Regions from separate parts of the Streptomyces sp. C11-1 genome, predicted to be linked through region 1. Evidence: riboswitches for the same ligand, from Rfam matches in the RefSeq annotation. Region 1 holds a riboswitch; the other holds the start of a gene.
What was found. A riboswitch is a leader RNA that binds a small molecule or an ion and turns the genes downstream of it on or off. The one in region 1 is predicted to bind S-adenosylmethionine.
Positions count from the first base shown of each region.

Region 2: another riboswitch for S-adenosylmethionine. It lies ahead of RI138_RS07140 (aminotransferase class V-fold PLP-dependent enzyme); the one in region 1 lies ahead of thrC (threonine synthase).

Region 1 is NZ_CP134500.1:4,108,161-4,123,203, reverse strand. It holds gene RI138_RS18285 (ABC transporter transmembrane domain-containing protein) at 1-997, opposite strand, end outside; gene RI138_RS18280 (lasso peptide biosynthesis B2 protein) at 1,176-1,655, opposite strand; gene RI138_RS18275 (lasso peptide biosynthesis PqqD family chaperone) at 1,652-1,903, opposite strand; gene RI138_RS18270 (asparagine synthase-related protein) at 1,900-3,873, opposite strand; gene RI138_RS18265 (keywimysin-related RiPP) at 3,924-4,046, opposite strand; gene RI138_RS18260 (hypothetical protein) at 4,631-5,203, opposite strand; gene groL (chaperonin GroEL) at 5,359-6,981, opposite strand; gene RI138_RS18250 (cold-shock protein) at 7,325-7,531, opposite strand; gene RI138_RS18245 (MoaD/ThiS family protein) at 7,951-8,229, opposite strand; gene thrC (threonine synthase) at 8,262-9,578, opposite strand; SAM riboswitch class I at 9,597-9,724, opposite strand; gene RI138_RS18235 (glucosyl-3-phosphoglycerate synthase) at 9,878-10,828, shown strand; gene RI138_RS18230 (alpha,alpha-trehalose-phosphate synthase (UDP-forming)) at 10,897-12,288, shown strand; gene otsB (trehalose-phosphatase) at 12,296-13,147, opposite strand; gene RI138_RS18220 (DUF3263 domain-containing protein) at 13,403-13,696, opposite strand; gene RI138_RS18215 (ABC transporter substrate-binding protein) at 13,740-15,020, opposite strand.
Region 2 is NZ_CP134500.1:1,608,688-1,623,730, forward strand. It holds gene RI138_RS07105 (hypothetical protein) at 1-122, opposite strand, end outside; gene RI138_RS07110 (C40 family peptidase) at 205-1,233, opposite strand; gene RI138_RS07115 (C40 family peptidase) at 1,488-2,513, opposite strand; gene RI138_RS07120 (NYN domain-containing protein) at 2,831-4,192, opposite strand; gene RI138_RS07125 (hypothetical protein) at 4,232-4,474, opposite strand; gene RI138_RS07130 (rhomboid family intramembrane serine protease) at 4,669-5,421, shown strand; gene RI138_RS07135 (Lrp/AsnC family transcriptional regulator) at 5,418-5,699, shown strand; gene RI138_RS07140 (aminotransferase class V-fold PLP-dependent enzyme) at 5,753-7,150, opposite strand; SAM riboswitch class IV at 7,364-7,481, opposite strand; gene trpD (anthranilate phosphoribosyltransferase) at 7,588-8,652, opposite strand; gene qcrB (cytochrome bc1 complex cytochrome b subunit) at 8,775-10,421, opposite strand; gene qcrA (cytochrome bc1 complex Rieske iron-sulfur subunit) at 10,418-11,470, opposite strand; gene qcrC (cytochrome bc1 complex diheme cytochrome c subunit) at 11,467-12,276, opposite strand; gene ctaE (aa3-type cytochrome oxidase subunit III) at 12,332-12,952, opposite strand; gene RI138_RS07170 (DNA-binding transcriptional response regulator) at 13,152-13,553, shown strand; gene RI138_RS07175 (L,D-transpeptidase) at 13,631-14,884, opposite strand; gene RI138_RS07180 (cytochrome c oxidase subunit 4) at 15,010-15,043, opposite strand, start outside.

The sequences.
Region 1 (15,043 bases):
GCGGGGTGCCCTCCCCCGGTACGCCCCCGGAGCCCGTGGTCGGTTCGCCCGGCAGCGACTCCACCTCGTCGATCCTCCGTACGGCGGCGAGGCCGCTCTGCAAGCCCGTCCAGCCCTCGACCAGGCCCCCGATCGGGCCCATCAGGTAGAAGAGGTAGAGCAGGAACGCGATCAGCGACGAGATCTCCAGCGAGCCCGACGCGACCCGCGCGCCGCCGACGCCCAGCACCGCCAGGAACGCCAGCTGGATCGACATCGTCATCGTGACATCGGAGACCGAGGACCACTTCGCGACCGACACCCCCTGGTCGTACGCGTGCCGCGCCGCCTCCGCGACCGCCGCCGTCTCCCGCTCCTCCGCCCCGCTCGCCTTGACCGTACGGAACGCCTGGAGCACCCGGTCCAGGGCCGCGCCCATCGCGCCCACGGACTCCTGCGCGCGGAGCTGCGCCCGCTGGATGCGCGGCATCAGCAAGGCTGTTACGGCCCCGATGGCGACGATCACGACGAGGGTCACGCCGAGCAGCGCCAGGTCCATGTACGCCATCAGCGCGACCGTGCCCAGCAGCATCAGAACGCTGTTGAACGACTCGACGAGACCGCTGGACAGCACCGTGCTCAGCAGCGTCGTGTCGCTCGTGACCCGCGCCTGGAGGTCCCCGGGAGTCAGCCGGTCCACCGCCGGGACCTTCAACCGCATGATCCGGCCCACGAGTCGGCCGCGCGCCTGGAGCACGACGCCCTCCCCCGTACGGGCCATGAGATAGCTCCCGTACGCGGAAAGGTAGGCCCCGGCGAGGACGAGTGCGGTCAGCAGGACGAGCGGCCCGGCGGGCGAGCGGCCGTCGGCGAACGTGTCCACCGCGTGCTTCGCCATCAGCGGCATCGCGAGCCCCGCCCCGGACCCGGCGAGCGACAGCAGCCCCGCCCCCAGCAGGACGCCCCGGTGGGGGCGCGCCCGGGCGAGGAGGAGGCGGAGGGGGGAGCGGCCCGGCACGGCCCCGGGGGCCTTCTCGGTGCCGGGGGCCTTCTCGGTGCCGGGGGCCTTCTCGGTGCCGGAGGCCTTCTCGGTGCCGGAGGCCTTCTCGGCCGCAGGGTCCCTCTCCACCCCAGGGGCCTCCTCTGCCCCAGAGGCCTCCTCGGGGGGACGTTTCGTCGCAGGTTCCGCCGCGCGCTCAGGCAGCCCGCCCGCTCCCGTCGCTCCCGTCGCCCCCGCCACCGCGCTCACCCGGAACCCCCTCGCGTACCGTCGTCACCACCATCAAGGGACGCAGATCCGCCGGTTCTGCCTGCTCCCCGACCGTACGGCCCCCCGCCTGCACCCAAGCATGCGGTGAGAACGGCGGTGCCGTCCGGACCCCCGCGCACCAGTCGGGCCAGAAGCCGGACATCCTGCACGCCAGGGCGATGGCGACCGAGCGCGGCAGACAGCCGTAACGGCCCGCGCAGCGGCGACTGGTGGCGACGACCGCCTCGTACACCTCCAGCGTCTCCGCATACGAGGCCGGGCGCGCGCCCCTGCTGCACCGGGTCAGCACCCGGCGCAGGCGGCCGGGCTTGAACCGGGCCAGGACGAACGCGGCGGCGATCGCCGCGCGCAGGCGCGGGCCGCCCGCTGCCGCGCCCCGGCGGGGCATGGTCATCTCGGTGGTCACGGGCGCAGGATCTTCGCGTCGACGAGCTGCCGGGTCAGCTCCGCCACGTCCGACTCCGCCTCGGCGCGCTCGACATCGAACTCGGCGACGATCCGTTCGACGGCGGCCTCGGGGGCGTGTCCCGCCGCCAGGGTCTCGACGACGATGACGCTGGTGTCGTTCAACTGCCAGTAGCTGCCGTCCTTCTCGTCAAGGAGGACGCCGCCGTACTCGGTCGTCGTGACGGCTATGCCTTTTCTGAGCTTCACAGGGTCGCCTCGCTGGAGGGGGTGGTGGAACGGAGTGCGGGCCAGGCGTTCTGCGCCGTGCGCAGCCAGGTCTCCCCGGCCACGGTCGGGCTGATGGAGTGCTCGACCAGGACCGGCGAGAAGGGCTCGGCGGCGAGCCGGAGCAGACGGCGGGAGTCGACCAGGCCATGCGCGGCGAGCCGGGAGTCCGCCCACAACTCCGCGAGTTCCGGCCCGTGTTCACTCAGGCCCTGGTGTTCGTCGGAGGACATGTGGTCCTTCGTCGTCCGGGCCAGCAGCGCATCCGGCACCACCCCGCGCATCGCCTCGGCGAGGAGCGGCTTGTAGCGCCAGGGGCTGATCCGCTCCGGCAGCCGGACGGCGAGGGTCGCCTCCAGGACCCGGTCGTCGTAGAAGGGCGCGGCGACCGGCAGCCCGATCGTCATGCCGACGTCCTCCATCGCCTGGAAGTGCCGGGCCCCCATCCGTACGGCGTCGATGTCCACATGCCGCCCGCGCCACGGGTCGATCGGCTCGGCGTGCTCGGCGGCGGCCCGGAACTCCTCCGTGATCAGGGCGCATCCGTGGTCCGTGAACCACGGGCGCAGGGACTGCCGTACGCCCCAGGAGAGCAGCGGGGTCCTGGCTACGGGCTGGGTTTCGTCGCTGACCGCGCCCGCGATCCAGCGGGGGAACGTGGAGCGGCCCAACAGGGCCTTCAGCGTGGGCAGGAGGGGCCAGCCGAGCTGGTGGCGCAGGCCGCTGAGGTGGTTCCAGGCGGTGAGGGGGTTGCCGTGGAAGAGGTCCTGGTAGGCGTGGGGCAGGCCGAGGAAGAGTTCGTCGCCGCCGTAGCCGGTGAGGTGGTAGCGGGAGCCGGTGGCGCGGGCGCGGCTCAGGAGCAGGTGCGCGCGGGCCCGGCCGGGGGCGACGGGGAGCGGTTCGTCGTTGAGCTCGGCGGAGGTGGCGGCGAGGTCGGCGTAGAAGTAGGGGGCGTCGTCGGCGGGGATGAGGTGGTGGTCCAGGGCGGAGGCATCCGCTGTTCGCCGCGCCGCCTCGGCTCCCCGTCCCGCCACGCCCTTCTGCGCCGCCTCGGCTCCCCGCGCCGCCTCCACCGCCCTCCGCGCCCAAGTCTCGTCCTCGCTGTAGCGGTCCCGGGCGGCCACCGTCAGCAGGGACAGGCTCGCCGGGCCGGTCTCCCGGGCGACGAAGGTGAGGGCCGTGGAGTCCATGCCGCCGGAGAGCTCGCAGCTGATCCGGTCCAGGCCGCCGACATGGGCCCGTACGGAGGCGGCGACCGCGTCACCGAGTCTTCGGGCCCCCTCCGCCAGGGAGAGTTCGCCCGGCGGCGGCTCCCACCAGCGGTGCTCCGCGGGGCCGGGGACGGCGGCCGTGCCCGGTGCTGCGACGGGCAGGGCCAGGCCGTACCCGGCACCGGTCTCGTGGACGCCCCGCCACACGACGCGCCGGCTCAGGGGGTGCGGCACGAAGTCCAGCAGCCGCAGCGCGAGCGCGCCGTCGTCCAGGGGCGCGTCGATCAGGCGGGCCAGGACGGCGGGGCGGTCGGACGCGATGGTTCCGGCGTCCGGGTGCCGGGCGTGGTAGATCCGGCGCAGTCCGGTGGCGGTTCCCCGGACCCAGGTCTCCCCGGAGAGCCGGGCGACCACGTGGTAGAGGCCGGGCAGCCGGGTGAGGCGGGCCTCCAGGGCTGTCCGGCTCCGGGCGCCGTCCAGGAGCCCGGCGAGCACGGCGTCGGGGACGCGGTCCGGGCCGATGAGGACGAGGGCGTCCCCGCCCCGGGCGAGGTGGCTGAGCTTGCGGACCAGCGGGCGGGCGACGACCCAGGGCCGGCCCGAGGGGTGGGCGACGGTCAGGGCGTCGCCCACCGGCGGGGCCGCTCCGGTCACTCCCGGTGCGGGAAGCCGCCCGGCCGCCGCCGCTCCCGCCACGCTGTCCGGCAGGACGACGAAGTAGTCACGCAGCTGGCCGGGCATCTTCACCTTCCGGAAGTTCTCACACAGTGCGGGGGTAGGGGACCGGCGGATCAGACGATGCGCCGGGTCCAGTACTCCTTGTACGAGCCGACGAAGTAGCCGGCGGTCTTCTTCGAGAAGTCGCCCTGCTTGAACATCGACGGCTTCACGTAAGCCTTCTTCTGCTGCTTCATGAGACCTTCCCTTCTGCGTGATTGACGACCGTTATGCCCAACTTGGGTCCGCATAACTGAAGTTGTTCATGCGACTGGTGTTCACCACGTGAACACCAGAGCCATCATGTCCCGCTGCCGAACCGGTACGCATGATTCCGACTTACGGCACGAAGTTGGCTGGATAGCGCGAGCGGCGAAGACCTGGCCCCGGACGCCCCACCACGGCACGGGGCACCGACCGGTCGGCATGTGCAGTCGCACATCGACGGCCCCCTGCCGGCCGAGTGGACTGGACCAATGGCTGTACGCGGGGGCCGCATCGGGCAGTGAGCTGCCCGGAGAGCGGGCAGCGCCGGGTGCGTCGGAAGAACCAGCCGGGGCCGCGCCGTCCACAGGCCCCGCCCCCGACCGCACCATGGACGACCCGCGAGCCACCGGGATCGACGGAACCGGGCCCGCCCGTGTTGTCGTACGGCGTTGGGCGCTACAAGTAAGCATTCGGCCATGCCGAACAGCCGCGCCGCCTCCTCAGGCGCACCTCCCGTGGGCTCAGCGCGCCTCAGGTGGGCTTCAAAGGGCACCTACGGTGGGCCTCAGCGCGCCTACGGTCGGCTCCAGGCCCGCCACCGGCCCGCCTCGCGCACCCGGTAGCCGCCCCAGGCCGCCGTTCCGACGCCCAGCAGCAGCGGGATCATGCCGTAGCCGACGAGCTCCGACGAGTGCGCGAACCACCGTCCGCCGTCGAAGACCTGCGTCGCGGTGATCGTCTCGGGGTCGGTCCTGCCGTCGTGGTCCGCGAAGGTGATCCGGGTGCGCCCGATCTCCGCCGGCTTCGGCGAGCCGTCCACATGGGCGCGCAGCGCCTGCCGGGCCACCCGCTCGCGCTCCGCGTCATTGGCGCGCCGCTGGGCGGGGCTCTCGCCGAAGCAGTGCCAGACGGTCCGGCCCTTCTCGGCGCGGGTGTCGTGGCACTCGATCCGGCCGAACGTCTCCACCCGCATGCCGAGGAGGCCGGAGAGACCCGTGCCGGTCACCACGACGAACAGCCCCGCCGCGAACAGGACCGTCCCCACGAGGACGAGCGAGGCGCCCTTGAGCCGGCCCCTGCTCCACCGCGTGCGCCCCGGGCCGCCGCTCCCCGCGTACTCCTCGCTCCCCGCCTGCGCAGCCGCCATGGCCACCCCCGCCCCCCGTGTCCGTACAACCGTCCCGGCATTGTCCCAGCGGAACCCGTCCCGGGACACGCCACAGGGGCGGTACCTCCGGTGAAGGAGATACCGCCCCTGTGGGACGTACGCGGAACTTCGATCGACCGGCGGACCGGACCCGATCAGAAGTCCATGTCACCGCCCGGCATGCCACCCGGGGCGGCCGCGCCGGCCTTCTCGGGCTTGTCGGCGATGACGGCCTCGGTGGTGAGGAAGAGCGCGGCGATGGACGCGGCGTTCTGCAGAGCGGAGCGCGTGACCTTCGCCGGGTCGAGAATGCCCTCGGCGATCATGTCGACGTACTCGCCGGTCGCGGCGTTGAGGCCGTGACCGATCGGCAGGTTGCGGACCTTCTCCACGACGACGCCGCCCTCAAGACCACCGTTGACGGCGATCTGCTTGAGCGGGGCCTCCAGCGCGAGCTTCACGGCGTTGGCGCCGGTCGCCTCGTCACCCGTGAGGTCGAGCTTCTCGAAGACGGCCGAGGCCTGGAGCAGAGCCACGCCACCACCGGCGACGATGCCCTCCTCGACGGCGGCCTTGGCGTTGCGCACCGCGTCCTCGATGCGGTGCTTGCGCTCCTTGAGCTCCACCTCGGTGGCGGCGCCGGCCTTGATGACGGCCACGCCGCCCGCGAGCTTCGCCAGGCGCTCCTGGAGCTTCTCGCGGTCGTAGTCCGAGTCGGAGTTCTCGATCTCGGCACGGATCTGGTTGACGCGACCCTGAACCTGGTCGCTGTCACCGGCACCGTCGACGATCGTGGTCTCGTCCTTGGTGATGACGACCTTGCGGGCGCGGCCGAGCAGGTCGAGCCCGGCGTTCTCCAGCTTGAGGCCGACCTCCTCGGAGATCACGGTGCCACCGGTGAGGATGGCGATGTCCGCGAGCATGGCCTTGCGGCGGTCACCGAAGCCCGGGGCCTTGACGGCGACGGACTTGAAGGTGCCCTTGATCTTGTTGACGACCAGGGTGGACAGGGCCTCGCCCTCGACGTCCTCGGCGATGATCAGCAGCGGCTTGCCCGACTGCATGACCTTCTCCAGCAGCGGGATCAGGTCCTTGACGCTGCCGACCTTCGAGTTGACGATCAGGATGTACGGGTCGTCGAGCGACGCCTCCATACGCTCCATGTCGGTGGCGAAGTACGCCGAGATGTAGCCCTTGTCGAAGCGCATACCCTCGGTGAGCTCCAGCTCCAGACCGAAGGTCTGGGACTCCTCGACGGTGATGACGCCTTCCTTGCCGACCTTGTCCATCGCCTCGGCGATCTTCGCGCCGATCTCGGTGTCGGCGGCGGAGATGGAGGCGGTCGAAGCGATCTGCTCCTTGGTCTCCACGTCCTTGGCCTGCTCCAGCAGGGCGGCGGAGACGGCCTCGACGGCCTTCTCGATGCCCCGCTTGAGCGCCATCGGGTTGGCGCCTGCGGCGACGTTGCGCAGGCCCTCGCGGACGAGAGCCTGGGCCAGAACGGTGGCGGTGGTCGTACCGTCGCCGGCGACGTCGTCCGTCTTCTTGGCGACCTCCTTGACCAGCTCCGCACCGATCTTCTCGTACGGGTCCTCGAGCTCGATCTCCTTGGCGATGGAAACACCATCGTTGGTGATCGTGGGCGCGCCCCACTTCTTCTCGAGGACGACGTTACGGCCCTTGGGGCCGAGGGTGACCTTGACGGCGTCGGCGAGCTGGTTCATCCCGCGCTCGAGACCGCGCCGTGCCTCCTCGTCGAACGCGATGATCTTGGCCATGTGAAGTGGTCCTCCCGGACAGGGGTGGATTTCTCCGGACCGAGAGGCGCCCGCGACGGACGGCCTGCGTGCGTGGTGGTTCCTTGCCCCACCGCGCCTGCGGGCCTCACCGGCCCGGTCCAAGTTCTGTCACTCTCACCTGGAGAGTGCTAACGCCAATGATTAGCACTCGACCCCTGCGAGTGCAAGCGTCCCTGGTCGAATATGGACCGGACAGCGGACCGGATCCGGACAGCGATCGCGCCGTCCGCCCCGGACCCGGCACGCGCGAAGGGCCCGGCCCCCGGATCAGGGGGCCGGGCCCTTCGTGCGTGAGTGGTGTCGTCGGACGACCGCGCCGAGCTCAGCCGACGGCGAGCTTGACCATGTCGGCCTGGGGCCCCTTCTGGCCCTGCGAGATCTCGAATTCAACTCGCTGACCCTCTTCGAGGGTGCGGTACCCGTCCATCTGGATCGCGCTGTAGTGGACGAAAACATCCGCACCACCGTCGACCGCGATGAAGCCGTACCCCTTCTCCGCGTTGAACCACTTGACGGTGCCCTGAGCCATGCCTAACTCCCCTATTACTGGCCCTTGCACAGGACCGCACTTCGCGGGCCCGGGTCAGAACTCACCCTCCGACAGGAGAGGGTGTGCGGCGCCGTAGCGCGTCGACCGCGGCTGAATGTATCTGCCCAACTGCCCTCTGCAACAGGTCAATCGGACGAGAATTCTGGGCGCGGCCGAACGCCCGAATATGCGGGATTGCTGAAAATTACGGGCAAGTCGGGCCAGGCAAAGGCCACTTATGCCTCAAGAGGTTCACGTACTTTGGCTGCTTCTTATCGGTCCGGGCGCATTCTCATATGTGCGGGCGGCACGGGCAGCGAAGGGGGCTTCCCCAACTGTACCGCGCTCAACCATGCAGAATTGCCCCCTCCGCTTCTCTCGCGGAGGGGGCAACTGCGGGTGCTGCGGGTGCTGCGGCGTCAGCAGCCGCCGGCCACGGCCGGGATGATCGAGACACCTGCGCCGTCGGGCGTGGCCGCGTCCAGACCACCCTCGAAGCGCACGTCGTCGTCGTTGACGTACACGTTGACGAAGCGGCGCAGCTTGCCCTGGTCGTCCAGGACTCGGGCGGCGATGCCGGGGTGGTCCTTCTCCAGGGACTCGATGACCTCGGAGAGCTTCGCGCCCTCCGCCGTGACCTCGGCCTGGCCGCCCGTGTACGTACGGAGGATGGTGGGGATGCGGACCTTGACGCTCATGGTGGTGCCCTTCTTCCTTCGTTCTGGGGTGGTCAGGCGGAGCCGAGGCCCGCGGTGCGGAACGCGTCCAGGCTCGGCTTGATCGTCGCCGTGGCCTGCGAGGTCGCGGAGACCGCGTCGAGCGTCTTGAGTCCGTCGCCGGTGTTGACCACGACGGTGGTGAGCGCCGGGTCGATGACGCCGGCCTCGATGAGCTTCTTCGTCACGCCGAGCGTCACCCCGCCCGCCGTCTCACCGAAGATGCCCTCGGTGCGGGCCAGCAGCTTGATCGCGTCGACGACCTGCTCGTCGGTGACGTCCTCCACCGCGCCGCCGGTGCGGCGGGCGATGTCCAGGACGTACGGGCCGTCCGCCGGGTTGCCGATGGCCAGGGACTTGGCGATGGTGTTCGGCTTCTGGGGCCGCACGACGTCGTGACCGGCCTTGAAGGCGGCGGAGACCGGGGAGCAGCCCTCGGCCTGGGCTCCGAAGATCTTGTACGGCCTGTCCTCGACCAGGCCGAGCTTGATGAGCTCCTGGAGCCCCTTGTCGATCTTCGTCAGCTGGGAGCCGGACGCGATCGGGATGACGATCTGGTCGGGCAGCCGCCAGCCGAGCTGTTCGCAGATCTCGTACGCCAGGGTCTTGGAGCCCTCGCCGTAGTACGGGCGGAGGTTGACGTTGACGAAGCCCCAGCCCTCGCCGAGCGGGTCGCCGATGAGCTCGGAGCAGAAGCGGTTGACGTCGTCGTAATTGCCCTCGATGCCGACCAGTTCACCGCCGTACACCGCGGCCATGACGACCTTGCCCTGCTCCAGGTCGTGCGGGATGAACACGCAGGAGCGCAGTCCGGCGCGGGCGGCGGCGGCACCGACGGCACCGGCCAGGTTGCCCGTGGAGGAGCAGGAGAGGGTGGTGAAACCGAAGGCGCGGGCGGCCTCGACGGCGATCGCGACGACGCGGTCCTTGAAGGAGTGCGTCGGGTTGCCGGAGTCGTCCTTCACGTACAGGCCGCCGGTGACGCCCAGCTCTCGGGCGAGGTTGTCGGCCTTGACCAGCTTGGTGAAGCCGGGGTTGAGGTTGGGCTTCTGCGCGACGTCGGCGGGGACCGGCAGCAGCGGGGCGTAGCGCCAGATGTTGTCCGGACCGGCCTCGATGCGCGCCTTCAGCTCCTCGGGGGAACCGGCGGGCAGGTCGTACGCCACTTCCAGCGGCCCGAAACAGGACGCACAGGCGAAAAGGGGGCCGAGCTCGAAACGCTCGCCGCACTCGCGGCAGGAAAGCGCCGCGGCGGGACCGAGGTCCACGGAAGGCGTAGTGGTGGTGGTGCCGGGGGTGGCGGCGTTACCTGCAACTGTCTGAACAGCCATGATGGCGGAGGCCCTTTCTCCTCATCTTCCTCGCGACGCATTTCGCCACAAGACGGAATTGGCACCTTCCCCACCGTGACCTCGCGGTCGGTAGGAGGGTTGCCGGGACTTCAACGGGCCGTTCCCTCAGTCCCTCTGGATGAGCTCTATGGCGCTGGATCTTCGATCCAGGCGTTTATGTGCGGTGTGACCCCGACATGCGACGGTCATCCGCGTTGTTCAAGACTGTAACCGAAGCACCGGACCGTTGAGATAGTCGTCCGAACCGCGAGATGGATCACACACAGGGAGTGCCGACCGTGCTCGAAGAGGTGGAGCGCTGGCTGACCAGGCGTTCCTGGTCGTGCGACGACCGCCCGCTGGACCGGCTCACCGACGCCCGGGCCGCCGACCCCCACCGCACGTCGGTGAGCGTGGTGCTGCCCGCGCTGAACGAGGAGGCCACGGTCGGGGCGATCGTGACGACGATCCGGCGCGAGCTGATGGAGAAGGTCCGGCTGGTCGACGAGCTCGTGGTGATCGACTCCGGCTCCACCGACGCCACCGCCGCCGTCGCCCGGGCGGCGGGCGCCCGGGTGGTCCACCGGGACGCGGTCCTCCCCCGTATCCCGGCCCTGCCCGGCAAGGGCGAGGTGCTGTGGCGGTCGCTCCTGGTTACCAGCGGCGAGATCGTCTGCTTCGTCGACGCCGATCTGAAGGACTTCTCGGCGGACTTCGTCTCGGGGACGGTCGGACCGCTGCTGACCGACCCCACCGTCCAGTTCGTCAAGGCGATGTACGACCGTCCGCTCGGCAACAGCGCAGGTCAGGGCGGCCGGGTCACCGAGCTGGTGGCCCGCCCGCTGCTCAATCTGCACTGGCCGCAGCTGGCCGGATTCGTACAGCCGCTGGGCGGGGAGTACGCGGTGCGGCGCTCGCTGCTGGAGCGGCTGCCGTTCCCGGTCGGTTACGGGGTGGAGCTGGGGCTGCTGGTGGACGCGCTGCACACCGTGGGCCTGGACGCGCTGGGCCAGGTCGACGTCGGGGTGCGCGTCCACCGCCACCAGGACGGGCAGGCGCTGGGCCGGATGGCGGCGGCGATCTACCGTACGGCGCAGCTGCGGCTCTCCCGGGGCCATCTGGTGCGGCCCGCGCTGACCCAGTTCGAACGGAGCGCGGAGGGGTTCGTGCCGCACACCCATGCGGTGGACACGGAGGAGCGGCCGCCGATGCGGGAGATCGCGGAGTACGCGGAGCGCCACGCGGCGTAGGGAGGTTCGCCGGGCGGTGTGCGGGCCGAGGCGTTTGGCGGCTTCCGTAACGGGCTAGGTTCCGCTACATGGTCTCCGAGCACGCACCCAACTCGACTGCCCAGGTTCTCGTCGCGTCCAACCGCGGCCCGGTCTCGTACACGCTCGGTGAGGACGGGACGCTCGACGCCAGGCGCGGCGGCGGCGGCCTCGTCTCCGGGCTGAGCGCCGTGGACGACAAGCTGTGGGTCTGCGCGGCCCTCGGCGACGGCGACCGCGAGGCCGTGCGACGCGGGGTCGGCGAGCCGGGCGTCCGGATGCTGGACATCGACGCCGAGGTGCACGCCGACGCGTACAACGGCATCGCCAACTCCGTGCTGTGGTTCGTCCACCACCTGCTCTACCAGACCCCCGTCGAGCCGGTCTTCGACGCGGAGTTCCGCCGCCGGTGGGCCTCGTACGAGAGGTACAACCGGGCCTTCGCCCGGGCGCTCGCCGAGGAGGCCGGCCCCGGGGCGGCGGTCCTCGTCCAGGACTACCACCTGGCCCTGGTCCCCGGAATGCTCCGCGAGCTGCGCCCCGACCTGAGGATCGGCCACTTCTCGCACACCCCGTGGGCGCCCGTCGACTACTTCCGGCTGCTGCCCGACGACATCGCCGAGCAGCTGCTGCGCGGCATCCTCGGCGCGGACCGGGCCGCGTTCCTGACCCGCCGCTGGGCGGACGCGTTCATCGGCTGCTGTACGGAGTTCCTCGGCGGGACCGGCGGCACCCGGATCGGGGTGCACGGGCTGGGGGCCGACGCGGACTTCCTGCGGCGGCGGTCCCGGGAACCGGACGTGGACGACCGGATGGCGGCGCTGCGCGAGCAGATCGGCGAGGGCCGGAAGACCATCGTCCGGGTGGACCGCACGGAGCTGTCCAAGAACATCGTGCGCGGCCTGCACGCGTACCGGGCCCTGCTGGACGCCCACCCGGAGTGGCACGAGCGAGTCGTGCACATCGCCTTCGCCTACCCCTCCCGCCAGGACCTCGCGGTGTACCGGGACTACACGGCCGCGGTGCAGTCCCTGGCCACGGAGATCAACGGGGCGTACGGGACGGAGAGCTGGACGCCGGTGGTCCTCCACGTCAAGGACGACTTCGCCCGCTCGCTGGCCGCGTACCGGCTGGCGGACGTGGCGCTGGTCAACCCGATCCGCGACGGCATGAACCTGGTCGCCAAGGAGGTCCCCGTCGTCTCCGACCACGGCTGCGCGCTGGTGCTGTCGCGGGAGGCGGGGGCGTACGAGGAACTGGGCGAGGACGCGATCGTGGTGAACCCGTACGACGTGGTGGGCACGGCGGAGGCACTGCACGAGGCCCTGTCGATGGGCTCCGAGGAGCGGACGGGCCGCACGAAGCGGCTGGCGGAGGCCGCGACCGCACTGCCGCCGCAGCGGTGGTTCCTGGACCAGCTGGAGGCGCTGCGGGAGGGGTGAGGGCCCTTCAGAGCCGCTCGGCCAGCGCCGCCAGGAACGCGACCACGGCGGCCGGGCCCGGCACCGACAGGTCGGCGCGCTCGGCCAGTTCGGGCACCTCGGCGCTGCCGCTGCACACCAGCAGGCCGGGGATGCCGTCCGGGCCCCCCGTCCGCAGCTTCTCCACCGCGGCGAACGCGGCGAGGTCCCCGAGGTCGTCGCCCGCGTACACCACGGACTCGGCGTCCAGCTCCGTCACGTAGTCCGCCAGGGCGACGCCCTTGTCCATGCCCGGCGGCCTCAACTCCAGCACCAGCCGGCCGGGTTCGACGATCAGCCCGTGCCGCGCGGCCAGCTCGCCCAGGGGGCCGCGCAGCGCTTCGAAGGCTGCCTGCGGGTCCTTGGCTCGCCGGGTGTGGACGGCGACAGCCTGCCCCTTCTCCTCGATCCAGGTGCCGCGCCAGGCGCCGAACTCGTGGAGTACGCCGGGGAGTTCGGCGCGCACGGCGCTGACGCCGGGATGCGGGGCGGGGGCGTGGACGGTGCCGGTCACGGCGTCCCAGCGCTCGGCGCCGTAATGTCCGAGAACGACGAGGTGCTCCAGGCCGGGGACGCCCGCGAAGCCGCCGTGGCGCACCGCGACGCCCGCCGGGCGGCCGGTGATCACGGCGATGGAGGCGACCTTCGGCGCGAGCGCGGCGAGCGCGGGCACCGCGCCGGGGTGGGCCCGGGCCTGCTCGGGGTCCGGGACGATGTCGGCGAGCGTGCCGTCGAAGTCGAGGGCGATGACCGCGCGGTCGGGGCGGGCGAGGACGGCGCTCAGGCCCTCGCGGCCGGCCGGGGTGGTCGGGGTCGGCAGGTGTGCGGAGTGGCTGCCCATGCTGCGACCCTAACGCCGTGCGGCGGGTGGCGGCCTCCCTTCCGATGACGGAAGCGAAAACACGTTGGCTAACTTGATCTTTAACCTGTGCGGCGGGTCCCGCCCACGGCCAGCAGCGCCAGGGCCGCGCCGATCCACAGCACGCTCGTCGTACAGCGAGGTGGCGCCCTCGGCGGTGTCCGGCGCCGCGTCGAGTATCCAGGTCTTGGTGCCGAAGACTCTCCGACCGCGTCAGCGGCGGGGCCTCCAGCCCGGTCAGCGGCGGCCGCGTCTCGCGTCGCGCACGCGCCGCAGCCGGTTCACCGTGACCGGGTCCTCCCGCAGGGCTCGCTCGTCGTCGATCAGCGCGTTCAGCAGCTGGTAGTAGCGGACCGGCGAGATCGCGAGCTCCTCCCGGATCGCCCGCTCCTTGGTCCCCGGCCCTGCCCAGGACCGCCGCTCCAGGGCGAGCAGTGCCCTCTCCCGTACGGACAGCGCAGCGGAACCGGGCCCGGGCTCAGGCTCGGGCTCGGGCTCGGTGCCGCGGTTGTCGCGATCGGGGGCGGTCATATCAACCAACCTAATGCCCACCCCCGACAACGACACCGACCGACTACTCCGCCGCCTCCGCCTGCGTCGCCTCGGCGGATATCCCGCCGAGCACGCTCTCGGGATTGCTGCCCGGGGCGACCGCCTCGCCGATCTTCCTCTTGACCGCGTCGCTGACCGTGGCCCAGGACGTCTTGCCGAAGGGGGGCAGCGTCGAGTTCGGCAGGGCCGCCAGGAACTCGTGCAGCTTCTTGTGCTTCTTGTCCGACTCCATCGCGGCGGAGGCGCTGCCCGTGACCGGGAGCAGGTCGTACTCCTCGGCGAAGGCGAGGACGTTCTCGTCGGTGTAGGCGTAGTCGAGGAACTTGCCGATCTCCTTGCGGTGACCGTTCTGCTTGAAGCCCATCATCCAGTCGGCGACGCCCATGGAGCCCGTGGTCGGCCCGTCGGCGCCGGGCAGCGGGACCATACCGACCTTGACGCCCTTGGCCTCGGCCTCGTCCATCAGCGTGGGGTGGCCGTTGAGCATGCCGACCTTGCCCTCGGTGAACGCCTCGAACGCCTTGGCCCGGTCGAGCTTGGCCGGTGCGACGGGGCCGGTGAGGCCCTTGCCGACCAGGTTGTCCCGGAGCCAGCGGAAGGTGTTGATGTTCGCGGCCGAGTCGATGTCGTACGCGCCGACCTCGTCCGTGTAGCCGCCGCCACCGCTGAGCAGCCACATCAGGGTCTCGGCCTGGGCCTCCTCCTGCCCGAGCGGCAGGGCGAAGGGGTAGTCGACGCCCTTCGCCTTGAGCGCGGCGGCACCGGCGGCGATGTCGTCCCAGGTCTCGGGGGCGTCCAGGCCCGCCTGGTCGAAGAGCTTCTCGTTGTAGAAGAGCAGCCGGGTGCTGGCGACGAAGGGCATCCCGTAGAGGGTGCCGTCGACCCTGCCGGCGTCGGTGAGCGAGGGGAGGAAGTTCGCCGTGGTGCGGATGGCGAGCGTCTCGTCGGCGGTGTAGAGCTTGCCGTCCTTGGCGTAGTCGGCGTACGCGCCGATCTGGGCGATGTCCGGAGCCTTGCCGTCCTTCACCATCTCGGCGACCTCGCGGTCGACGTCCTTCCAGGAGAGGACGGTGACATCGACCTTGATGCCGGGGTGCTCCTCCTCGAAGCCCGCCGCGACCCCGCTCCAGTACTTCTCGGAGCTGTTGGCCGGGCCGGTGCCGTAGTCGGCGGCGACCAGCTTCAGGGTCACGTCGCCCGATTCGCTCTCACCGCCGCCACAGGCAGACAACGTTGCCGTCATTCCCAGCGCGGCCACCACCGCGGTCAGACCCAAAAAGCGCCGCTGCACAGCCTCGCCCATCCTCGTTGATCGCCTTGCTCACG
Region 2 (15,043 bases), 2.5 Mb from region 1:
CGCGCCAGGACGGCGGTTGCCCGGCCGTCCAGTACGGCGGTGATCTCCCCGGCGGTGAGGGAGGTGCGGGTCTCCTCGGGGGCGGCCGTGCAGGCGGACGCGGTCAGCAGGGCGGCGAGCACGAGTCCCGCCGCTCGCCGCCGTCCACGGGGGCCTCCCCGTCGCACATCAGGTCTGCGTACGGCCACCCTGCCGATCGTACGGTCAGATCCGGGTGACCGAGGAGACGGGCATCATGCCGACCGGGTCGTAGCGGACCGGGGCGCCCGGATACGGGGCGTGGATGACCTGGCCATTGCCGACGTACATGCCGATGTGGCTGGCGTCCGCCCGGTAGGCGACCAGGTCGCCGGGCTGCGCCTGGGAGAGCGACACCATGCGGCCCGCGTACCGCTGGGCCTGCGAGGTGCGGGGCAGGGTCACCCCGGCCTGGGCGTAGGCCCACTGCATGAGCCCGGAGCAGTCGAATCCGGAGGGCCCGTTGGCACCCCATACGTACGGCTTTCCGAGCGCCTGGTGGACGGCGGCCACGGCGGCCATGGCGCGGGGTGATCCGGGGGCGACGCCGGAGAGGTCGGGCGCGCCGTCGCGGCCGGAGCGGGAGGCGCGGTCGAAGTCGGCGCGCTCCTCGGGCGGCAGGGAGTTCAGCAGCTGCCGTGCTTGGCGGAGCTTTGCCTCGACGGTGCGTTTGTGGCGGGTGAGGGCGGCCCGGTCACGCTCCAGACCGGCCAGGGCGCGGGTGGCCTCGGCACGGGTCTGGGCGACCTTGCGCTGGGCCTGGCGGAGCCGGTCCAGGGTCATCGCCTGGCGGGCGCCGACCCGGTCGAGGACGGCGGCCCGCTCCAGGTAGGTGTCCGGGTCGGAGGAGAGCAGCAACGCGAGGGCCGGGTCGATGGCGCCGCTGCGGTACTGCGCGCCCGCCATCGCGCCGAGCTCGTTGCGCATGAGGTTGACGCGCTCCTGGCCACGGGCCGTGGCGTCCTGGGCGCGGTCCGCCTCGCCGCGCAGCCGGTCCACGCGCTCCCCGGCCTCGTTGTACCGCTCGGTGGCCTGCTCGGCCTCGCCGTAGAGCCGGTCGACGGCGGCCTTGGCGCCCTCCCGGGTGTCCTTGGGGTCGGCGCTCGCCGGGGCCCCGGTCAGCGTCGCGGCCGCGGTGGCGGCGGCCGCCGAGAGGACCGTGACGCGAACGCCCCGGCCCCGGCCGGGCTGTGTGGAACGGCGATGGGACACCACAGGTAACCGCACTCCCTCCCGCTGACGCGGTCGTGCGCAGCCCCTGCCGCCCGGGCGGGCGGACCGACGACCGGGAGCTGCACAGCAGCCAGACAGTAATCGGCCCACTACGCACCGGCCAAAGACCGCGCCGAGGACGGAAAGGGTGCGGAAGGGCGCCGAACGCCGCCGCCCCGCCGGTGACCTCGGGTCTCCGGCGGGGCGGGGCGTCAGCGTGCGGTGCGGCGATTCCCTCGTTCGGGCGCGCCGTGGCGTCAGATACGGACGCCGAACTGGAAGGTGCCCATGTAGTCCATCGACTCGTAGCGGACGACGGTGCCGGGCTTGGGGGCGTGCAGGATCTGGTTGTTGCCCGCGTAGAAGCCGACGTGCGACAGGCCGTTGAAGAAGACCAGGTCGCCCGGCTTGAGCTGGCTGCGGCCGATCCTCGTGCCGTCGTGCTGCTGGGTGTACGTGGTCCGGGTGATGGAGACACCGGCCTGGGCGAAAGCCCACTGGGTCAGCCCGGAGCAGTCGTAGGAGTTGGGGCCGGAGCCGCCGGAGACGTACGGCTTGCCGATCTGGGTGGCGGCGGCGGCGAGGGCGGCCGCACCGCGGTTGGAGGCGGGGGCCTCCTTGCCGAGCTCGACCCGCTCGGTGGAGGCGCGGCTGGCGCGGTTCTCCTCCTCCTGGATCTTCGCGCGCTCTGCGGCGGTCAGGCTGTTGAGGAGGCGCTGCGCGTCGGCGAGCTTGCCCTGGTACTTCTTCTTGTTCTCGCCGAGCGCCTTGCGGACGTCGGCGAGGTCGCCGAGCTTGTCCTGCGCTTCCTTGCGCTGCTGGGCGAGAGTGCGCTGCTTGGACTGGATCTTCTGCAGCGACTCCGTCTGCTTGACCGTCAGCTGGTCGAGCGCGGAGGCCTGGTCGAGGAAGCTGTCCGGGTCGGAGGCGAGGAAGAGAGCCACCGAGGGGTCGATGCCGCCCGATCGGTACTGGGCGGTGGCGATCGACCCGAGTTCGCCGCGCAGGTCGTTGAGCTCGCCCTGTCCGCGGGCGACCTTGTCCTGGAGCGCGTCGACCTGCTTCTTGAGCTTGTCCTGCTGCTCCTTGGCCCCGTTGTACTTCTCGGTGGCCGCCTCGGCCTCGTGGTAGAGCTTGTCGACCTTCGCCTTGACTTCGCTCTTGCTCGGCTTGGGGTCGGCGTGGGCGGCCTGGGAGGTCAGGGCCACGGCCGCAGCGGCGGTCGCGGTGAGCACGGTCACACGAGTGCGGCTCGGCTGCTTGGGACGACGGTGGGACGCCACGAAGGCGAGCTCCTTCTTCCTCTGAGCCGCCTACCGGGCTGTGGGGGAAAGAATCCCCGGCTCCGTGCAACGTCACGGAGCAACGTCACGGACTCGGCGGTTCCTCCGCTGCCACCCCGGGTGGGTGATCAACCGTGCGAAGGTTCGAGGCCTGACCCTAGTGACCATCTCGTGATCAGTTCAAATCCTCACAGGAATTTTCTCGTCACACCAGGCACTTCTTTACTCTCACCCCACCGCGTGTAGCGGCGACTTGACGGTACGTTCCCGCAAATCCGACATGCCGCACATGCGGAACATCCACCTCAGGGAGCCCTCTAGACGCGGGAAAGCCGCTTGAGGAGCAAGACGGACGCGACCGGGCGGGCCCCGGCCTTGGCCACGCCGTCCGCCACCTCCCGGTCGGTGGAGACGACCACCACGGGCCGTCCCGGCGGTTCGGCGCGGGCCAGTTGGCGGATCAGCTCGTCCGCCGTGACCCCGGCCTTGCTGAACAGCACCCGCACCCCGCGCGGCGGCGCGAGCAGCACGGGCGCGGCGAGCTCGGCGCCGTCGAAGACGCAGGTCATCTCCGCGCCGGTCTGCGCGGCCAGCACCGAGAGGCCGCCCAGCAGCCGCAACCGCTGCTTCTCCAGCGGCATCTGGGGATAGCCGGTCTTGGTCACGTTGTAGCCGTCCACGATGAGGTGGGCCTGCGGCAGCGCCAGCAGCTGGTCCAGCAGCGCCGGATCCGTCTCCGAAAGGGCTCTGGCGGCAATGTCCTTGGGCGACATCCGGCCCGGCTCCACCGCGTCCACGGTGTCCGCGGGATGCGTGGTCACCGGGGGCAGGGCCAGTTCGCGCCGGAGCCCCGAGGCGGCGTCCAGCACGGTGTCCAGCAGCAGGCGCAGCCGCATGTCCTCCACCGAGCGGCCCTCGCGGGCGGCCCGGCGGCTCGCCTCCAGGGCGGACTCCGCCTCCCCCAGCCGCCCCTTGAGCCGGCGCGACTCGCTCTCGGCGGCGGAGACCTGGGCGGCCGCCTCGGCCCGTACGGTGTCGGCGGCGGCGGCGCTGCGGCGCAGGGCGGCCTCGCCGCGCTTGACCTCGCTCAGGGCGCTGCGCAGCTTGCGGTGGAGCGATTCGGCCTCCTTGCGGGCCGCCTCCAGCTCGGTGCGCAGCCGCTCCGTCTCGGCGCGGGTGTGGGCGCGCGCCCGCTCCAGCTCCTCCCGCAGCTGGACCAGTTCGCGCCGGGTCTCCTCGTCGGCCCGTTCCGCGTCCGCGCGCTGGACCTCCTCGCCCGCGGCTTCGACGAGCTTGACCCAGCCCACCGGGCGCAGCACGTACGCGGCGGCGGCCACATCGAGGGGGTCGGCGGCGGCGGGCGGCGAACCCGCCTCCAGCGCACCGGCCAGCTCCGGCTGGGACTGGCCCAGCCGCTCACCGATCCGCTGCCGGAAGAGGGCGTCGCTCTCCAGCGCGGCGGCCATCGCGTTCCCGGCGAACTTGGCCCGACGGGTCGGGGTGAACCGGGCATACTGCCGCAACTGGGTGGGCAGTTCGGCGACGGTCAGTCCGCCGAAGGCATCGGAGACCAGGGCGACGACCCGCCGCCGTACACCTTCGGGCAGCGGACGGTCGAGCGCCTCTGCACCGCCGTCGGCCGCATCGGCCGGTTCGGCGCCGCTGGTCGGCTGATCCACCGTCCGTCACCCCATAGATATGTCGATGGGTGCGCTCCCTCAGGAAGCGGCACCCGGCCTGTCCACCAGTTCGATCTGATCCACCGCATTGCACCAACGACAGCGGACGGACTCGATGGTCTCACTGACCACCTCCCGCTCCTCGACACTCGACTCACCGGCCAGGTCGAGGTGCACGTACTCCACGACCTTGGAGGAGCGGGTCACGTCGAAGCGCGTGAGATTGCCGCACAGCGTGCAGCGCCAGCGGGTCCCGTCCGTCGGCAGGGGAACCGTCGTCATCGTTGCGTCCTCTTTCGTCGTCTGCCGGAGCCCGCGCCGGGCGCGCCGCCGCGTCTCTTCCTGTCCTACGCCAAGGATCTCGCGGTGCGCCGTCGAACTGCGGAAGTCCTGGCGTAACCCTACGGCCTCGCGTATAAGCATCGGCACGGCGAGGCGCTCCGTCCCCTTCTCCGCCGGTACGTCATGCTCTGTACATGATCGATTGGCGGCAGGTCGGCCGGCGGGCCACGGCCGGGAGGCTCCGGGAGACGGCGACGGCGAGCGGTGCCCCGGTCACGTACGGGCTGATCGCCCTGTGCGTCGTGATCTTCCTGGTCAGCCCGCTGTCCGGCTTCCACGCCGCGTACGGCACGGAGGACGCGCTGCTCGCCGCGCAGGCCGGGTACTTCGAGCGGTGGGGAGTGATCCCCGCGGAGCTGTGGGACGGCTCGGCGCATGCGCTGATCACGCCGTTCACCGCGCTGTTCGTCCACGGCAGCTGGCTGCACCTGCTGGGGAACCTGCTGTTCCTCTACGTGTTCGGCGCGATGGCCGAGGAGCGCATGGGCCGGGTGCGGTTCGCCCTGTTCTACGTGGGCTGCGGCTATGTGGCCCTCGTCTGTTACGCGGCGGCGCACGCGGACTCCGGACAGACGCTGGTCGGGGCGTCGGGTGCGATCTCCGCGGTGCTCGGCGCGTTCCTGTACCTGTTCCCCAGAGCCCGGGTGACCAGCCTGTTCCCGTTCCTCTTCTTTCTGCCGCTGCGCTTTCCCGCCTGGATCGTGCTGGTCTTCTGGTTCGGGCTCCAGTGGGCGGCGGCGCAGGGCGCGGACGCCGGGCCCGGCGTGGCGTATCTGGCGCATGTGGCCGGGTTCGCCGTCGGGTTCCTCTACGCCTGGGGGCGCTATGGGCGTAGGGCTAGAGTGAAGGTTCCAGCCACGGCCACCGAGGGAGACAGCCAGCCGTGATCACCGCGATCGTGCTCATCAAGACCAGCGTGGACCGGATTCCGGAGATCGCCGAGGCCATCGCCGCGCTGGACAGTGTCAGCGAGGTCTTCTCCGTCACCGGCACCTACGACCTGATCGCCATGGTCCGGGTCGCCCGCCACGACGACCTCGCCGATGTCATCCCCGGCCGGATCAGCAAGATCCCGGGCGTCGAGGGCACCGACACCCATGTGGCGTTCCGTACGTACTCCCAGCACGACCTGGAAGCGGCGTTCGCCATCGGCCTCGACGCGTAGGCGAACCGCTTCGGCCGGGGACAGGCGGTGCGCCTGTCCCCGGCCGAAGCGGTTCACGAGGTCTCTCGGACCTGGACCTGGGCGATCCCGCCCCGGTCCGGGACGCAACGGCCGTCCTCGGTGCGGTACTTCCACCGGGCGCCCTCGCGGACCAGCTCGGTGACCGCGCGCAGGAAGCGCTCGATGTGCTCGTCCGGCGTACCGGCGCCGAAGCTGACCCGGATCGCGTTCAGGGACCGCTCGCCCGGCTCGGCCTCGGGGGCGCCGCACTCGCCCGGGTCCTGCGGGTCGCTGCCGAGGAGGGTACGCACGAGCGGGTGGGCGCAGAAGAGGCCGTCGCGGACGCCGATGCCGTACTCCGCGGAGAGGGCTGCGGCGAAGTGGGAGCTGTTCCAGCCGCGCACCACGAAGGAGATGACCCCGACCCGGGGCGCGTCGTCGCCGAACAGCGAGAGCACCCGCACCTCGGGGACGTCCGCGAGCCCCTCGCGGACCCGGCGCACCAACTCCTGTTCGCGGGCGACCAGGGTGCCGAAGCCCGCCTCGGTCAGGGCCTTGCAGGCGGAGGCGATGGAGTAGACCCCGATGACGTTGGGCGAACCGGCCTCGTGACGGGCGGCGGTGGTGTGCCAGTCGACCTCCACCCCGCCGTCGGCGCGCCGGGCGACCTTGCGGGAGGCCCCGCCGCCGGCGAGGTACGGCTCGGCCGCCCGGAGCCAGTCGGCGCGTCCGGCCAGGACCCCGGAGCCGAAGGGCGCGTACAGCTTGTGCCCGGAGAACGCGACCCAGTCGACGTCGAGTTCGGCGATGTCGACGGGGTGGTGCGGGGCGAGCTGGGCGGCGTCCAGGACGATCCGGGCACCGTGCGCGTGCGCGGCGGCGGCCAGTTCCCTCACCGGCCACAGCTCACCGGTCACGTTGGAGGCTCCGGTGACGCAGACGAGGGCGGGGCCGTAGGGGGCTCGGTCGGCCAGCGCGCGCTCCAGGGTCTCAACCGCCTGGCCCGGGGTGCGGGGCGCGTTGAGGTAGGTGACCTGGGCGTCGCGCCAGGGCAGCAGGGAGGCATGGTGCTCGGTCTCGTACACGAACACCTGGCAGTCGGCGGGGATCGCGGCGGCCAGCAGGTTGAGGGAGTCGGTGGTGGAGCGGGTGAAGACGACCTGGTCGTCGGCGCGGCAGCCGAGGAACTCCGCGACCATGCGGCGGCTGTTCTCGAAGAGGTCGGTGGAGAGCTGCGAGAGGTATCCGGCCCCGCGGTGGACGCTGCCGTAGTACGGGGCATAGGCGGCGACGTCGTCCCAGACCCGCTGGAGGGCCGGGGCACTGGCGGCGTAGTCGAGTGCGGCGTAGGTGACCTCACCGCCGGTGACGAGCGGAACGGTGACGTCCTGCCCCAGAACGGGCAGCGGGGCACAAACCGACGGGTCGAGGGCAGCGGTGGAGACAGACATGGCGAACTCCCGTAACAGGCAGGCGAGATCCACGCGCCGGCGGGTACGCGGCAGCGCGGGAGAAGAAAGGAAAAAGTGCGCGGAAGAGGGCGGTCAGCCCTGGGCCCGCGAGCACGGCCGGAGCCGAACGACGGGCCCTAACGCATTCGCTTGCTCACAAGAGGCTCCCTAGGGACCAGGACCCCGGGGGCTGGCATCCGCTGGATGCCGAGGGGCCCGCGCTTGCCGCAGACCTCGCTGCCTGCGGCCTGGTCTTCACCCGGGGCACCCCGCCACGGACGGAGGGTTGCCGGACAGCGGGCCGGGGCCGTAGTCGCTGTCACTCATGACCTGCGCAGCATCTTGCCATACGCCCGCACGCGCGCAAGGGCGCGGTCCGGTATCCGGACTGCGCCCCGCGTCACACCGTGTGCGCCGGAGGTGTCTCTCCGGCGTGCTCAGGCGTTGCTGGCGGCGACCCAGCGTTCCAGGGCGCGCTTGGCCGCGCCGGAGTCGATGGCCTCGGCCGCCACGGCGATCTTCGCCGCGATCTGCTCGGTGAGCGCGCCGGGGCCCGGGTCCAGCGCGACCAGCGCGGCCGCCGAGTTGAGCAGCACCGCCTCGCGCACCGCGCCCCTCTCGCCGTCCAGCAGGCGGCGGGCCACATCGGCGTTGTACGAGGCGTCGGCGCCGCGCAGCGCCTCGACGGGGACGATGGGCAGCCCGACGTCGCGCGGGTCGAACGGCTCCTCGCGGACCGCGCCGTCGCGGACCACCCAGACCCGGGAGGTGGCGGTGGTCGTCAGCTCGTCGAGCCCGTCGTCACCCCGGAAGACCAGCGCGGAGTTGCCCCGGTCGGCCAGGACACCCGCGACGATGGGCGCCATGCGGGCGTCGGCCACCCCGACGGCCTGGGCGCGTACCTGGGCCGGGTTGGTGAGGGGGCCCAGGATGTTGAACGTGGTCTGCGCGCCGAGCTCCTTGCGGGCCTTGGCGGCGTACCGCAGGGCGGGGTGGAACTTCACGGCGAAGCAGAAGGTGATGCCCGCCTGTTCGGCGACCTCGACGACCCGTCGCGGGGTCAGCTCCAGGTTGACGCCCAGCTTCTCCAGTACGTCGGAGGAGCCGCTTGCCGAGGAGGCGGCCCGGTTTCCGTGCTTGACGACCTTGGCGCCGGTGCCCGCGATGACGATCGCGGACATGGTGGAGATGTTGACCGTCTTGGCGAGGTCGCCGCCGGTACCGACGATGTCGACGGTGCGGCCGGGCACCTCGATGAGGTTGGCGTGTGCGTACATCGCGCGGACCAGCCCGGTGACTTCCTCGACGGTCTCGCCCTTGGCCCGCAGCGCGACGGCGAACCCGGCGATCTGCGCGTCGGTCGCCTCGCCGCTCATGATGCGGTCCATGGCCCAGGCGGTCTCCTCGGAGCTGAGGTTCTCGCCGCGCAGCAGGGGGTTCAGCAGACCGGGCCAGGAAGGGGCCGCCACGCTGTCGCCGCCGTTCGGGGTCACAACGTTCATGGTCCGCTCCAGGGTCCACAGCCGGTCAGAAGGATGGCTCCACCCTATCCAGCCCGGGGGACCACAAAGAGCCCCGTCCATCGAATGGACGGGGCTCTCGTGGTGGCGATCAGTTCAGGTGATCAGTGGTGGCCGTGGCCCTCGGTGATCTCCTTGTACTCCTCGGTGGTGGGCTTGGCGATCTGGTTGTTCTCGCCGTAGTAGCCCTTGCTGAGCTTGGCGCGCAGCTTCTGCACCGGGGAGATCTTGCGCTTGACGCCGTTCTCGTCGACCTCGGGGCCGAGTTCGACCGGCTTGTACTGCTCGTGCGCCGTGAGCGTGTGCAGCTTCTCCTGGCTGAGCGGCTCGTGGACCTCCACGAACTCACCGTGCGGCAGCCGCTTGATGATGCCGGTCTCGCGGCCGTGCAGCACCTTCTCCCGGTCGCGGCGCTGGAGACCGAGGCAGATCCGCTTGGTGACGATGAACGCGATGACCGGTCCGACGAAGAAGAAGATCCGGACGAACCAGGTGATGGCGTTGATCGACAGGTGGAAGTGCGTGGCCCACAGGTCGTTTCCACCGCCGACGAGGCCGATGAAGTACGCCGTGACCCAGGCGACGCCGAGGCCCGTACGGGTCGGGGCGTTGCGCGGGCGGTCCAGGATGTGGTGCTCGCGCTTGTCCCCGGTGATCCAGGACTCGACGAACGGGTAGACCGCGGGCAGCGTGAGCACCAGGCCGAAGAGGACCAGCGGGATGAACACGCCCAGGTTGAGCGTGTGGCCCCAGAACACGATCTCCCAGCCCGGCATGACACGGACCAGACCCTCGGCGAAGCCCATGTACCAGTCGGGCTGGGCGCCGGTGGACACCTGGTCCGGGCGGTACGGGCCGAGCGCCCAGATCGGGTTGATCGTGGCGATCGCCGAGATGATCGCGATGATGCCGAAGACCAGGAAGAAGAAGCCTCCGGCCTTCGCCATGTACACGGGCAGCAGCGGCATGCCGACGACGTTCTTGTTGGTCCGGCCGGGACCCGCGAACTGCGTGTGCTTGTGGTAGAAGACCAGGATCAGGTGGGCCACCAGCAGACCGAGCATGATGCCCGGCAGCAGCAGGATGTGGATCGAGTAGAACCTGGCCACGAAGTCGTGACCGGGGAACTCGCCGCCGAACAGGAACATCGAGATGTACGTACCGACGATCGGCACGGACAGGATCGCGCCCTGGGTGAAGCGGACACCCGTACCGGAGAGCAGGTCGTCCGGGAGGGAGTAGCCGGTGAAGCCGGTGAACATACCCAGCACGAACAGCAGGAAGCCGAACACCCAGTTGATCTCGCGCGGCTTGCGGAAGGCGCCCGTGAAGAAGACGCGCATCATGTGCACGAACATGCCGGCCAGGAAGATCAGCGCGGCCCAGTGGTGGATCTGCCGCACGAGCAGACCGCCACGGATCTCGAAGCTGATCTTCAGCGTCGAGGCGTAGGCCTCCGACATCCGGATGCCCTGCATGGGCTCGTACGGACCGTGGTAGACGATCTCGTTCATGCTCGGCTGGAAGAACAGCGTCAGATACACACCCGTGAGGATGATGATGATGAAGCTGTAGAGCGCGACCTCACCGAGCATGAAGGACCAGTGGTCCGGGAAGATCTTGCGCATGTTGGCCTTGGCCAGGCCGTAGATGCCCAGCCGGCCGTCCGCCCAGTCGGCGACCCGCTCGCCCGCGGGTGCCTTGCGCTGCCCCGCCTGGTCGGCGGGCGGGTTCGTTGTCGCAGTACTCATCCGCGCTCCCAGAAGGAAGGGCCGACGGGCTCGTCGAAGTCACCGAGCGCCTCGAGGTTGCCCTCGCTGTTCACGCCGATCCGCAGCTGCGGAAGAGCGTGGCCGGCCGGACCGAAGATGACGCGGGCGCCGTCGGAGAGGTCGAAGGTGGACTGGTGGCACGGGCAGAGCACATGGTGTGTCTGCTGCTCGTACAGGCTGATCGGGCAGCCGACGTGGGTGCAGATCTTGGAGAAGGCCACGATGCCCTCGTGGGCCCACTCGCGCTGGCGCCTGTCCTTGATGTCGTCCGGCTCGATGCGGACGATCATGAGGGCGGCCTTGGCGATCTGCGTGAGGAAGTCGTGCGAGTCCTCCTCAAGCCCCTCGGGCCTGGCGAAGGTCAGCGACCCCACGGGGACGTGCTCGGGACGGAGCGGCTCGCCGGTGTTCATGTTGACGAGCAGCTTGCCCTTGGCCCACATGGTGGTGCGGAGCTTCTTCTCCGGCAGCGGACCGAGGTCGCGCAGCAGGACCACACCGGAGAGCGGCACCAGGGCCAGCGCACCGAACATGGTGTTCCGGATCAGCTTGCGCCGACCGAGCTGGGACTCCTCGGCACCGGCCGCGAAGTCGGCCATCACCTGGGCCTTGACCTCGGGCTCGGCCTCGATCGGGTGGCGCTCGGCGGCGACCTCGACATCGGACATCAGGGTGCGCGCCCAGTGGACGGCGCCCGCGCCGATGAAGAAGAGCGCGAAGCCCAGGGTGAGACCCAGGGAGAAGTTGAGCGGGCTCACATGACCGAAGGGCCAGATGTAGACGATCTTGTCCACCGGGAAGATGACGTAGGAGGCGATGAAGCCCACCGTCGCCAGCATCGAGAGGGTGAACATGAACGCGACGGCCCGCTCCGAGCGGCGCGCGGCGCGTTCGTCGAGGTCCTGGATGCGCGGCTGGTGGGCCGGCAGCCCCGGGTCGGCGAACGGGTCGTCCGTACCCTCGACCGCGCCGTGCGCGGTCTCCTGCACTGCGGGCAGGCTGTCTTCTGGAATCTGTTGGCTACTCATGACTTCTTGGCCTTAGCGGTGTGGGCCGCGACCCAAACGGCAGTTGCGATGAGAGCGCCGAGCCCGAAGATCCAGGTGAACAGACCCTCACTGACCGGACCGAGACCACCGAGCGAAAGGCCACCAGGGCTCGCCGTCTCCGAACCGTTCACGGTCTGGATGTACGCGATGATGTCCTTCTTCTCCTGGTTGGGCATCGTCGTGTCCGGGAAGGAGGGCATGCTCTGCGGGCCGGTCTGCATGGCCTCGTAGATGTGCTTCGGGCTCACGCCTTCGAGGTCCGGGGCGTACTTGCCGTGTGTCAGCGCGCCGCCCTTACCCGTGAAGTTGTGGCACTGGGCGCAGTTGTTGCGGAACAGTTCGCCACCCTTGGCGACGTCCGCGCCGGCCGGGTCGACCTGCTTGTCGGTCGGCGTGATCGGACCGGCGCCGAGCGACGCGACGTACGCCGCGAGCTGGTCGATCTCCGCCTGGGTGTAGATGACCTTCTTCTTCGGTACCTGGACGCCCGGCTGCTGCGCGGGCATACGGCCCGTGCCGACCTGGAAGTCGACGGCGGCGGAGCCCACGCCCACGAGGGACGGCCCGTCGGTGGTGCCCTGACCGCCGGTTCCGTGGCAGCTGGCGCAGCCTACGGCGTAGAGCTTCTTGCCCTCTTCGATGGCGAGGGACTGGGCGGTTTCATCGGCCTGCGCCTTGCCCGCAGGCGCGAACGCGGCGTACAGCCCCCCGGTAGCCGCCAGCGCGAGGAGTAGTACGACGACCGCCGCCAGCGGATGGCGTCGTCGTGCGGAGAGCTTTTTCACGGATTACCCCGGTGTCAGGATCTTCTGCGTCGATGGTGGGCGGGTGCGAGCCCGGTTACTTGATCATGTAGATCGTGGCGAACAGGCCGATCCACACGACATCGACGAAGTGCCAGTAATAGGACACGACGATGGCTGAGGTGGCCTGCTCGTGGGTGAACCTCTTGGCCGCGTACGTCCTCCCGAGAACCAGCAGGAAGGCGATGAGACCGCCTGCCACATGCAGTCCGTGGAAGCCGGTGGTCAGGTAGAACACCGAACCGTACGGGCCGGACGAGAGGGAGAGCCCCGCTTCCTTGACCAGTTCCACGTACTCCAGGACCTGGCCGCCGATGAAGATCGACCCCATCACGAAGGTGATGATGAACCAGGTGCGGAGCTTCTTCACATCGCCCCGCTCGGCGGCGAAGACGCCGAGCTGGCAGGTGAGTGAGGAGAGCACCAGGATCGTGGTGTTCGTCGCCGAGAACGGGAAGTTCAGATGGCCGGCCATCTCCTTCCAGTACTCGGGTCCCGTCACCGATCGCAGGGTGAAGTACATCGCGAAGAGGGCCGCGAAGAACATCAGCTCGGAACTCAACCAGATGATGGTTCCGACGCTGGTGAGGTTCGGCCGATTGACCGACGGGTGCGCGTGCCCGGTTTCTACTGTCGTTGCTGTCGCCACGACCGACATTATGTCGGTCGCTTATCCCGCCCTCACTCCGGGGGGTGCCGTTCGGTGTGTCCGTGCCGTCTGCGGGGGGTGCGCCCTGCGCCGAACGGCCCATCGAATCGTCGTCATTACCGGTGCTGACAGGCAGTCGGGCGGAGTACGATCCGCGCATCGGTTCATGCCCCGAGAGCCCCGACGACGCCGATGTCACGGAGGAACAATGCAGGCGACCGCCACGGTCCTGGTCTACAGCGACGACGCCAACATCCGCGAGCAGGTGAGGCTGGCAGCCGGTCGCAGGCCTGCCGCGGACGTCCCACCGGTGGAGTTCCTGGAGTGCGCGACCCTCCCGGCCGTCCTGGCGGCGCTGGACAAGGGCGGTGTGGACGTCTGCGTGCTGGACGGCGAGACGGCCCCCGTCGGCGGTATGGGCGTCTGCCGGCAGATCAAGGACGAGATCTACGACTGCCCGCCGGTGCTGCTGCTGATGGGCCGCCCGCAGGACGCGTGGCTGGCCACCTGGAGCCGCGCGGAGTCCGCGGTGACGCTCCCGGTGGACCCGGCGGAGTTCCCCGACGCGCTCGCGGCGCTGCTGCGCCGCCGGCTCGCCGTGGAGGCCTGAGGGGCCTCTGCGCATCCCTGGGCCCCTGTGGCCGCCTGAGGGGCGTTCCGCGTCGCGGGGCACTCCTGGGGCCGGGATCAGACGTGGGGGCGCAGCCGGGCGGCCTGGAGGGTCTGAGGGCTGTCCGGCACCCCCTCGTTGAGGGCACTGCCCTTCTGCCACTTCTCCCAGGAGAGGTTCCAGTCGCCGAACCCGTTCCCGAACGGGCTCATGTCCTCCCCCGCGCTGCCGACGACCTTGACGATGTCGCCCTGGCGCACGGTCTCGAAGAACCACGCGGCGTTGCTGGTGCTCATGCCGGTGCAGCCGTGGCTGACGTTGGCATAGCCGTGGGAGCCGGTCGACCAGGGCGCGGCGTGGACGTACTCACCGCTCCAGGTCACCCGGGTGGCGTAGTAGACCGGCAGGTCGTACGACTCGGAGGAGCCCGCCGCGATGCCGATGCTCTCCCCGCGCATCCGTACGTAGTACTCCTTCGCCAGCACCACCTTGACGCCGTTGCGGGTGGAGAAGCCGGGCTTGCCGGTGGTGACCGGAATGGTGTTGATCACTTCTCCGTTGCGGAGGACCGTCATGGAGTGGTCCGAGGCGTCGGTGACGGCCTCGATACGGTCGCCGGTGGTGAGCTTCAGGGGCTTGGCCTCGGCTCCGTAGAGGGACTTGGTCACCTTGATGCCCGTGAGGTTGGAGCGCACCTCGATGGTGGCGTTCGCGGGCCAGTACTCCTTCGGGCGGTAGTGCAGCGTCTTGTCGTCGACCCAGTACCAGGAGCCGGTGACCGCCGGGGTGGAGCGCACCTTCAGGGCGCGCTCGACGGTGGCCCGGGAGGCCTTGTCGGTGATCGGGGCGCTGAGTTCCGCGGTGACGGGCTGTCCGACGCCGTAGGTGCCTGCCTGCGGGCCGAAGGCGACCTTCAGCAGCTTCTTGGGCGAGGAGGTGTCGAAGGAGAGCGTACGGACGCCGGGGGCGCCGTCGCTGTTCTCGGTGGAGACCCTGACGGTGTATCCGGTACCGGCCGCGAGCGGGGCGGTGGAGCGCCACCGGCGCCCGTCGGCCGAGAGCTCGCCCGCCAGGTGGCGGCCCCCCGTGTCCACGGCGCTGACGTCGGTGATGCGGCCGTCGTCGCCCTTGACGACGACTTCCAGCGGCTTGTCGGGGTCGGCCTTCTCGTTCTTGGAGGGGCCGTTGAAGGAGACCTGGTCGCCCGCGTCGTACGGCTTCGTCGAGAGCGGGTGGCCGTCGGGTGAGCCACAGGCGGTCGCACCCGCGGCGAGGGTCACGACCAGCAGGGTGCAGCTCACTACGGTGCGGATGCGCGGCGTGTGGTTCATGCGTCCACGCTAAGAAGATTCGTCCGTTGCAGCGCGTTCAGTGACTGCAAACGAGCGAAAGGCCCGCGTCGCTTGCGGCGATGCGGGCCTTTCGTGGTGTAGCGCGTGTCACCTCTGGCAGGGTGTCACTGGGTCTGGTTCTCACCCCGGTAGTACTCG